DNA from 2 places in the Idiomarina piscisalsi genome. Region 2 is predicted to be linked to the other one. Evidence: predicted binding sites of a transcription regulator. Region 2 holds the regulator's gene; the other holds the start of a gene.
What was found. The regulator FliA, encoded in region 2, starts transcription of late flagellar genes. The targets are predictions, from matches to a motif close to CTAAAGNTNNNNNNNNNNNNGCCGATA.
Positions count from the first base shown of each region.

Region 1 (5,589 bases), 320 kb from region 2:
AATCGCATCTAACACATCGCCCTGGGGGTGCCTAAGCACACATTTTAAGTGCTTCTCACCAACAATACGCTGGTCAACTATTTCAAACTCTCCGTCGAACATAGGCTCCGGGAAATGCTGCCCCCAGGGACCAGCATTTTGCAACATATCAACATTGTTTATCGACAGTTCTGATAAAGTGAGTTCTCCATCAGACCAATAAACACGCTGCTTTTGCTCTTCCGTCAGCCACTCCCCGGCAACTTGTTGAGCTAGCTCCGAAAACCGCTCTAAATTGTTTTTCTTTAAGGTTAAACCTGCTGCCATCGCGTGGCCACCAAAGCGTTCCATAATATTAGGTTCAAGCGTATGTATGCGCTCAAGCAAATCTCGCATATGCAAACCACTGACAGAACGTGCAGAACCTTTCAATACTTCATCATCTTCATGCGCCAGCGCAATAACCGGACGATTTACCTGCTCTTTCACTCGGCCGGCAACAATACCGATAACGCCGGCATGCCAGTCAGGCTGGTACAAGGTCACTAAGTCAGGAACCTGGCCAGTATCGAACTGCAATTTTGCAACGACAGCCTCAGCGTGCTCCCGCATATCGGATTCAATATTTCTGCGCTGCAGATTAAGCTCGTTCAGCTGCTGCGCCAGCCGCTGTGCGTGCTCCTTTTCTGCCAACAGACACTCAATCCCCAGGCTTATGTCATCCAGCCGCCCTGCCGCATTAATTCTAGGTGCCAACGCGAACCCCAAATCACTGGCATTAAGCTGTGCGGCATTGCGATTAGATACGTCCAGCAGTGCCTGAATGCCCGGACGGCAAAGACCCTGCTTTATTCGTGCAAGCCCCTGATGGACCAAAATCCGATTGTTGTAGTCCAGAGGCACAACATCTGCCACGGTCCCTAACGCCACCAAATCGAGCCAATCTGCTAAATTTGGCGTCGGCTGTTTCTCTCTTAAATGGGCGCGCAACGCCAGCAGTACATAAAAGGCAACGCCAACGCCGGCTAAGTTTTTGCTGGGAAACGAGCAGTAGGGCTGGTTTGGATTCACAATAGCGTCTGCATTAGGCAGAGTCTGCGCAGGTAAATGGTGATCGGTAACAATCACTTTCATATTCAGTTCATTGGCCCGTTCAATGGCCTCGTGAGCCGCTATGCCATTATCAACGGTGACAATAACTTTAATGTCTTTAGCGGCAAGTTCTTCCACCATAGATACCGACAACCCATAGCCGTCAGTCATTCGATTGGGAACACGATACCCAACGTGCGCGAAACCAAAAGCAGTTAGGGCCGACACCATAAGCGCTGAACTGGTCGCACCGTCAGCATCAAAGTCGCCGCAAATACAAACGGGTGACTGTTTTTCAAGTGCATCTGCCAAGATATTAACCGCAGAATCAATACCTTTTAAACTTGAAAAGTGCGTGAGCCCGGCAGCTTTAAGAGAAAGTTCTTGTTCGTTACTGACACCGCGGCGTGCATAAATTTGCCGCAGCAATGGCGACACATTGTGCGGCAGAAACTCGTCACTGACCGTCGAGTAACGGCGTATTGTGTAATCTGTCATTGTAACTGCTGAACTACTTTCTTAATTCAGACAACAGGCGACGGGCGGGCACGGCACCTGGAATTAAACGGCCATCGGGTAAAATAATTGCTGGCGTCCCGGTGACACCAAACGACTTACCCAAAGCATAATGCGCTTCAACCGGGTTATTACATGAGCTATTGCCACGGTAGCTTTCTTCGTCTTTAAAAGCACTTATTGCAGCCTTTTTGTCGTCTGCGCACCAAACAGCTTGCAGTTCCTGACCGCCTTTACTATCTAGGCCGCCACGCGGGAATGCTAAGTACTGAACGGTGATACCAGCACTTAAGTAACTGTCGAGGTTTTCATGCAGTCTTTGGCAGTAACCGCAAGTTGTGTCAGTGAATACCGTTACTTTGTATTTCTCGTCGTCGGCTTTGTAAACGATCATATCGTCTACAAAGTCCGTTAGCATTTCTTTTCGAACCGCTCCATTGCCCTTTTCTGTCAGGTTCTCATACCCAGGTTTTGTAATATCAAAAACACTACCACTGATTAACCTTTTACCATCTTCTGACACATAAAATATGCCCTGATTCGTTACCGCGCGAACATAGCCGTCAATTTCGCCGGGCTCAGTCGAGATGATTTCAATACCCTTGTGGTTTAAATAGCGAGTGTCTAATTTGTCAGCCAATACTGGCGCAGAAAGCATCGAAAAAACCATCGCAGATACAGCCAATAACGTCTTCAAATACTGCATAAATACCTCTTATAATTGATGACCGAACCCTACCCTGTTACCGCTTAAAATGCAATTATCCGCGCGGGTGATGCTGTGCGTGTAAGGCTTGCAGGCGCTCTCTGGCAACTTGCGTGTAGATTTGGGTGGTCGACAAGTCACTGTGTCCTAATAGCAACTGTAAGACCCTTAAGTCGGCGCCATGGTTCAGTAAGTGAGTGGCGAACGCATGGCGTAACGTATGTGGCGATAAATGAGCGTATATGCCGGCTGTTTCCGCATAATACCGCAATCGATACCAAAAAGCCTGACGAGTCAGTAGTGAGCCACGCTTGGTCACAAACACCCAGGGGCTTTGTTTGTCTGTCAGTGCGGTGCGACCGTGTTTTAAATAGCGCTCCAGCCATTCCAGCGCTTCTTCGCCTAACGGAACCAGTCGCTCTTTATCGCCTTTACCAACCACCCGCACCAAACCTTGCTGTCGGCTTACCTGATCATATTGCAAGCGAACCAATTCAGTGACACGCAAACCGGTTGCATACAACACTTCCAGCATCGTGCGATCGCGAAGACCTATAGCAGTATCAACTTCCGGTGCCTGCAATAAGTTTTCAACGTCTGCCTCGCTCAATGAATGCGGAATATTCTGTGGAAGCTTTGGTCGTTTTAACTTAGCGGTAGGGTTATACGATACCCATTGCTGCTTTACTGCGAACTGAAAGAATTTCTTTGCCGAACTTAGAAAGCGAGAAGTACTGCGAGGCGATAGCCCCTGAGTGCGGCGCCACAGCAAGTAGTCTTGAAGCGTTAATTCATCAACCTCAAGCAACGGTATTTTGTTAGGAAGCAGATACTCGCAAAAACGGCGCAAATCACTTCGGTAAGCGGCTTGCGTATTCTCACTCGCGCCATGATGCAGCCATAAATGCTCAGTAAACGCATCAATGCGATCTTCGTCTTCCGGAGGTAATTGCTTCATGTGGCTGCAAGGCTATTGGTTGCGAAACATCACAGCCATTATGCCCGAACCAGAGAAACGATGAAATGCTTAGTGCGTAATACCTAATTTTTGTAGCACATCGTAAAGCCCCGCCGGGCCGCGCTTTCGATAATCGTTCAGCTCTGACTCTTCTTGCTTTGACTTTTTCTTTTCAACGCGCTGGCGCACACGCCAATCTAAATTATGAAGCAACTCAATAGGCAAGCGGTCAGGGCTTGCGTCCTGCACAAGCGGCTGAGGGTGTGTGGCATCCTGAAGCTTAAAGTCAGACAGTTGGCTGACTGACTTATAGATACCGCTGGCTAAAACTGTGTTTTCATTCGGCTCTAAAGGACGAGCTCGAGCAGCACCAATGGTTCGTTGCCAGTTTGTTTGGTCGTATTGGCTATCCTCAATGACCGGGTCAGCGCCCAACACCGACACCCAATAAGCAAACTCGCCGGCGAAGCCATGATTAACGGCTTCACTCGCGTGCTGCTCAAAAATGTCCGATGCTCTGTGCTGAACCGACTGAACTTGGCTCATACTGACCTTAGAAAATAACCTGAGATACTCTTGTTATCGTCCAAAGTCAGGAAAGTTTAAGTTTTCTCTTTACAGCTCAGCTCTGGCTGTTATTATACGCGCCTCTTGAGTGGAGGGGTTCCCGAGTGGCCAAAGGGATCAGACTGTAAATCTGACGGCTCAGCCTTCGCAGGTTCGAATCCTGCCCCCTCCACCACTTTTCATTTCTCTCGACTTACCCGTCAATTTTCACGATAACTTTTCCTTGTGTTTTATTCGCAGCAACATAATCAAGTGCTTGCTGAATGTCCTTCTGCTCAAATGTTTTATCAATAACTGGCTGTATTGCACCACTCGTAAACTGAGGGCCAAACTGCTGCCACATTTGTGTCAGTATTTCACCTTTGCGCTCTGGCGCTAAAGAACGCAGCGTAGAGCCTATAATGCGTTGCCGCTTCATAAGCATACGCCCAAAATCGACCGTGCCTTCGCGCGCCCCCATCAAACCAATAAGAATGATACGACCGTCTTGGTTTAAATAGTGCTGATCTTTTCCGATGGAGTCGCCTGCTACTGGATTCAGCACCACATCGACACCGCCAATATCCTTCATGGTTTCAATAATGTCCTGCTGGTAACGATTAATAGTGTCCGTGGCGCCAAGTTCTTTACAAAAGATCTCTTTATCAGAACTGCCAACAACAGCTGTTATTGGATTACCACTTTCTCTGCATAGTTGAATAAGCGACGACCCGACACCACTTGCCCCGGCATGTGTCATAACCAACTCTTTCGGTTGCAGGTTTGCCAGCATAAAGACATTTAAATAGGCCGTAGCGAAGGTTTCCAGCCAACCTGCGGCCATTTCATCCGTCCAGTTATCAGGTACAAAGAGCACTTGTTCAGCTGGCACATTAACGTATTCAGCAAAACCTCCGCCGGCCAACAAAGCAGCAACCCGTTGCCCTTTTTGCAGACTACTCACACTGCAGCCAACCTCTGCGACAATGCCTGAGACCTCTAAACCGGGTATGTCAGATGCCCCCGGAGGCGGTGGATATTTGCCTGCTATCTGCATTAAGTCCGCTCGGTTCACACCGACGCTCGACACTTTGACAGTAACCTCATTACCGGCAGGTTGTGGTAATGGCTGCACTTCAGACCAGTGCACTTTTCCTTCAGACAGTTGTAAAGCTTGCATATATCATCCTGTTGCTGCTTAACATTGTTGTATTTAGACAGTATGCTGTTGCTAAGTGATTAATTAAAGGTGCCTGCCACAAGAATGGATAAAACTCTGGAGCTCAATAACAAGCGTGTGCTACTGATTGATGATCAGAAGCCCTTTCAAGTCATGCTTAAAGGCTCACTGCTCAATTTGGGGGCAAAAGAGGTCCAGGTCAAAAGCACGGGAGAAGCAGGCATTGCTGCCTACGTAAAGAACCCACACGATATTCTATTGGTCGATTACAACCTTGGCTCGGGTAAAAACGGCCGTCAGGTGTTAGAAGAGTTGCAAGTGCGTGGGCTGATGAAGCCACATACCCTTTTCTTTATCATTACCGGCGACAATTCACGGCCTATGGTACTGAGTGCCCTTGAGCTTCAGCCTGATGATTATTTAATGAAGCCATTCTCACACCGAGTGCTACGCTCTCGTCTGACCCGTGCCTACAAACGCCGTATGTGGCTAAAAGATGTCTTTCAGGCACTTACCTCTCATAATTACGAAGACTGTATTAAGGCGTGCGAAAAACACATTGCGACGAACAGCCGCTACAGTAATTACTGCCGCAAGCTGCAAATAGAGCTC
Region 1 is NZ_CP022133.1:1,536,181-1,541,769, forward strand. Features, by position in the region: gene recJ (single-stranded-DNA-specific exonuclease RecJ) at 1-1,569, opposite strand, end outside; gene CEW91_RS07460 (thioredoxin fold domain-containing protein) at 1,583-2,293, opposite strand; gene xerD (site-specific tyrosine recombinase XerD) at 2,349-3,251, opposite strand; gene CEW91_RS07470 (VC2046/SO_2500 family protein) at 3,321-3,797, opposite strand; tRNA gene CEW91_RS07475 (tRNA-Tyr) at 3,909-3,993, shown strand; gene CEW91_RS07480 (NAD(P)H-quinone oxidoreductase) at 4,012-4,977, opposite strand; gene CEW91_RS07485 (tetratricopeptide repeat-containing response regulator) at 5,062-5,589, shown strand, end outside.
Region 1: CEW91_RS07470 (VC2046/SO_2500 family protein) is a predicted target of FliA. The motif match lies at 3,832-3,858, and genes of this name have one in related genera.

Region 2 (5,589 bases):
ATGCGAACCATTGTACAAACCTTGGTTGAGTACGCCGGACGCAGTCAGGATCCGGATGTATTAACGGCTGCCGTACGAATTTCTCTGCGCCGTTTGATTGTTCAGGATATCTCAGAAGGCGAAACCGAACTGCCTGTCATAACTTTGGCGCCAGAGTTGGAACAGATGTTGCATCAGTCACTGCAGATGGCTGGTAACGACGGAAATCAGCAAGGTGCAGGCATTGAACCAGGTTTAGCCGAACGCTTGCAACAGTCGTTACGCGAAACGCATCAGCAGCAGGAAATGAACGGAGAACCGTCTGTGTTGCTGACATCCGGGCTACTACGCTCAACCATGGCGCGATTTGCGCGCCACGCTACCGATGGTATGCGAGTGTTGTCGTATCAGGAAATTCCGGATGACAAACAAATTCGCATTGTCAGCTCAATTGGTGGACAACAAAACAGTGGTGAACAAACCGCTACCTAAGACAACGGGAGTCGCTTGTGAAAATTAAACGCTTTTTTGCAGAGGATATGCGTCGAGGCTTACAGCAGGTTAAAGAAACCTTAGGCGCTGATGCGATTATTCTATCCAATAAAAAGGTGAATGGTGGTATTGAATTAGTGGCGGCTGTTGACCCGGACGCACGAGCACCAGAAGCGGCTCCAGAGATGGCAGCGCACTCAACGGCAACACAGCAGCCTGCAGAGCAAGAATCGGAAGCGCCGGCTCAATCGTTGGCTGAATTGCTACAGCGTCAAAATGCCGCGCCTTCGTCAGTGTCTTCGCAAGCGGCAGAACAAATGACCGGTCAACCTGAAACGGCAGCAAAGCACGACGCTTATCACCAAATGGCGCATCAGGCAGCATCGGCTCAACAAGAGCCTTCACAAGCGGATGTCTTTCCTGAGCAAGTGAATGCGCCGGACAGCAATGACTCGGAAGCAATCGCAGAGCTGCGCTCACAAGTGAACGGTATTCGCCAGTTGTTAGAGCACCAGTTAAGCGGTCTCATGAAGCAAGAGATGGATCGCGAAGAGCCAGTGCGCGCTATGTTGATGCAACGCCTTATGACGATGGGGTTGAGTGAACGCATCGCGGATCAGATTGCTTGTTTTATTCCTGAAAGCAGCTCAGACGAGGATGCCTGGGAGCAAACCATGCATCTGTTAGAAGGTCAGTTGAATACCACCAATGACGATATTTTGACACGCGGCGGTGCAGTGGCACTCGTTGGTCCTACCGGCGTTGGTAAAACTACGACCATTGCTAAGCTGGCGGCCCGTTACGCTCAGCGCCATGGCTCTGACAAAGTCGCTTTAATTACCACCGACACCTTCCGAATTGGTGCCAGTGAACAATTACAGACTTACGGACGTATTATTGGCTGTCCGGTAAAAGTGGCAAAAGATGCAAAAGAGCTAGCGGACTCATTACTGTCGCTACGTGATAAGAGCCTGATTTTAATTGATACGGCAGGTATGGGGCAGCGCGACAAGCGCTTAAGCGAGCAACTTGGCCAATTAATACAAAATACCCGTCTGAGAATTCGACCTTACCTGGTATTGTCGGCAACCTCACAAAGCCAGGTGTTAAATGACGCCGTTAAACAATTCAAAACACTACCTTTGTCGGGTTGCATTTTTACCAAACTGGACGAATGCTTAAGTTTAGGAGAAAGTATCAGTGTGGCAATTGAGTACGGTCTGCCGGTTGGTTATGTCACCAACGGTCAGCAAGTACCGGAAGACATTAAAGTTGCTGATGCAAATTACCTGGTATCTGAAGCCGAGCGGTTAATGGACAAAAGCATTTGTTCCTCGGTATCAGACGTGCCAAAATCGTACTGGAATGCGGCGTTTTCTCGCTGAGTGAGCCGTTATACAATGACGCTGTTGTCGAAGATGTAAAATAAGAGATACGCCCGATGGATCAAGCAAGCGGTCTGCGAAGAATGAAACAGTCAAAAGTAAAAGTCATAGCCGTCACAGGTGGTAAAGGTGGCGTGGGTAAAACTAACGTCTCACTGAATATGGCCATTGCTATGGCGAAGCAGGGAAAACGAGTACTGGTACTTGATGCCGACCTTGGCTTGGCTAATGTCGACGTCATGCTGGGCTTGCGTGTTGAGCGCAACCTGTCTCATGTACTGAGCGGCCAATGCGAACTGGAAGATATTTTAATTGAAGGGCCGGGGGGCATAAAAATCGTGCCGGCGACTTCAGGAACCCGCTCTATGGTTGACTTGAGTGAGTCAGAGCACGCCGGTCTTATTCGGGCGTTTAGTCAACTGCAGGGAAATTACGACGTGCTTATTGTGGATACGGCAGCGGGTATCGGAAACACAGTGGTCAGCTTTGCCCGAGCTTCCCAGGATGTTCTTGTTGTTGTCTGCGATGAACCCACTTCAATCACCGATGCTTACGCACTCATAAAAGTGCTAAGTCGTGAACAAGGACTGTTTAAATTCAAAGTCGTTGCCAACATGGTGCGTAATATGCGTGAAGGGCAAGTATTGTTTAATAAGTTGACTAAGGTCACGGATCGTTTTCTCGATGTGGCATTAGAGTTAGCAGCGATAGTTCCTCACGACGAGAATTTGCGGTTGGCCGTTAGAAAACAACAGCCAATGGTGTTGGCGTACCCTAAATCGCCAGCGTCACTGGCGTTTAAAGCATTAGCGAAGAAAGCTCTGGACTGGCCAATTCCTGCTCAGGCAGGAGGGCATTTAGAATTTTTCCTTGAGCAATTGATAACTTCTGCCGATAACGGGAGTAAGCGGGATGTTGCCAATGAATAAAGCTGCCGCTTATGCCGCCACAGCCGACAACCGTAACGCTATTATTGAACAGCATACGGGGCTGGTTAAGCGCATTGCGCATCACATGATGGCGAGACTACCTGCCAGTGTGCAAGTCGATGACTTAATTCAAGCGGGCATGATAGGCTTATTAGAAGCGGCGCGGAATTTTGATAACAGCAAAGGCGCCAGTTTTGAAACCTTTGCCGGAATACGTATTCGTGGCGCTATGTTGGATGAAATTCGACGTGGTGATTGGGCTCCGCGCTCAGTACACAGAAATCATCGGCGTGTGTTAGAAGCCATACGACAGGTCGAAAATGACACCGGCCGTGATGCAAAAGACACCGAAGTCGCTAGCAAGTTGGGCATTGGGTTGGATGAGTACCACGCTATTTTGCGTGATGTTAGTTCAGGGCGAATCATCGGTATTGAAGATTTAGGCGTTTCTGAAGATGCGATTATACCGGAGCAAGTGACGGGTTCGGCGTATGAGCCACAGCGCGATGTCGAAAATGCAGCGTTTCATAAAGCCCTGGTATCGACAATTTCTTCGTTACCAGAGCGTGAAGCTTTAGTGCTTTCATTGTATTATGATGAAGAATTGAATTTAAAAGAGATAGGTGAAGTGCTGAGCGTGAGTGAGTCTCGCGTTAGTCAAATTCACAGTCAGGCAATGGTGCGGCTCAAGTCGCGAATGCAGAATTGGGTTGAATAATTTTGGTGGTAATCGAGAGCCTCAGTGGAGGGTGCTTTGGATAAAAATATGAAAATTCTTGTTGTGGATGACTTTTCTACAATGAGACGAATCATTAAGAACTTACTTCGTGACCTTGGTTTTACGAATATTCAGGAAGCCGATGACGGCAACACGGCTCTGCCTATGTTGCAAAACGGCGATTTTGACTTTGTCGTGACCGACTGGAACATGCCGGGCATGCAAGGTATCGATCTACTGAAAGAAATTCGTAAGGACGATAATCTGTCGCACTTGCCGGTACTCATGGTAACGGCGGAAGCGAAACGCGAACAAATCATTGCTGCAGCGCAGGCAGGTGTTAATGGCTACATCGTAAAACCATTCACCGCTGTGACGTTAAAAGAAAAGCTCGACAAGATTTTCGAACGCATTAGCTAAAAGGGCTATTACCATGTCTGATAAAGCCCATGATATTTCCCTCGAGCAGGCTCAAGAACTTGTGTCTTTGCTCGAAGAGGGAAAGCAGCAACAAGCCAACCAACTTCTGGAAGACGTATACAATCGTCGCAACGACAAACTGTTTACTTCAGTGGGTCAGCTGACGCGTGACCTCCACGAAGCATTGCAGGACTTCCAACTGGACCCTCGCATTGTGCAGATGACAGAAGATGATCTTCCTGATGCACAAAACCGTTTACAGTACGTTATTCAAAAAACAGAAGATGCCGCAAATCGAACAATGGATGCGGTAGAGGCGTGTTTGCCGATGGCTGACGACATGCACCAGCGCGTTGAAAGTGTCATGCCGGTCTGGAATCGGTTGATGAGCAACGATATTGAGATAAATGAATTCAAGTCTTTGTGCCATCAGGTCGATGATGTACTTAAGCGCTGTGGTGAAAATATGCCGCAAGTGCATGGCCTTATGACCGAAGTACTTATGGCTCAGGATTATCAGGATATTACTGGGCAGGTCATTCGACGGGTTATTCAACTGGTTGAAGACGTCGAGAAGAATCTCATTGAACTGTTAAAAATATTCGGCAAAGAAGAAGCTCGAAGAGAAGCTGAAAAAACCGAATCTTCAAAGCAGAAAAGTGCCAGTGAGGCGGAAGGGCCAATTATTGATGCCGATAAACGTGATGACGTTGTTGGTGGGCAAGACGAAGTGGACGACTTACTGTCCAGTTTAGGTTTCTAGGAGCATCAGTCGCATGAGCTTTGATATGGATGAAGACATACTGCAGGACTTTTTGATCGAGGCGGGAGAGATCCTCGAGCAGCTGTCTGAGCAGTTAGTTGAGCTAGAAAACGACCCAGAAAACAAAGATTTATTAAACGCGATTTTCCGTGGTTTTCATACCGTGAAAGGCGGCGCAGGTTTTCTGTCGCTCACTGCCTTAGTGGATACCTGCCACGGTGCTGAAAACGTGTTTGATACTTTGCGTAATGGTCAGCGCACGGTTACGTCAGACTTAATGGACGTGATTCTTCAAGCGCTGGATACTATCAATGCTCAGTTTGCACAGGTGCAAGCTCGTGAAGACATTAGCCCTGCCGATGACAAATTACTCGAGCTACTGCACAAGCTCAGTCAGCCGGAGTCTGAAGACGAGGCGCCTATTGAAGCGCCGTCTAAAGAAGCTGAGCCGGAACCTGAGCCAGAGCCGGAAGCACCTAAAGAAGAAGCAACTGAAAGCTCAGGTGATGGCGGCATAGACGAAATTCAGGACGATGAATTTGAAGCCTTACTTGATGAGCTGCACGGTGAGGGCAAAGGCCCAGGTGTTGGCAAATCAGATCAGAAAGCCGATGCCCCTAAAGCCGCGGCTGATAATGACAACGATGAAATTACCGATGATGAATTTGAGTCGTTGCTAGATGAGCTCCATGGTTCAGGAAAGGCGCCTAAAAGCGCAGAGAAGAAACAGGAAGAGCCGGCCGACAGTGACGAAATCACCGATGATGAGTTTGAGTCCCTGTTAGATGAACTGCATGGTTCTGGCAAGGCACCGACGAAGAGTGTGGATAACGGCAAAGACGAAAAGCCAAAAGAGACGCCTAAGCCAGAGAAAAAAGCGGCGCCAAAACCAGAGCCAAAAGC
Region 2 is NZ_CP022133.1:1,852,232-1,857,820, reverse strand. Features, by position in the region: gene flhA (flagellar biosynthesis protein FlhA) at 1-471, shown strand, start outside; gene flhF (flagellar biosynthesis protein FlhF) at 489-1,856, shown strand; gene CEW91_RS08995 (MinD/ParA family protein) at 1,913-2,785, shown strand; gene CEW91_RS08990 (RNA polymerase sigma factor FliA) at 2,778-3,503, shown strand; gene cheY (chemotaxis response regulator CheY) at 3,540-3,923, shown strand; gene CEW91_RS08980 (protein phosphatase CheZ) at 3,937-4,686, shown strand; gene CEW91_RS08975 (chemotaxis protein CheA) at 4,700-5,589, shown strand, end outside.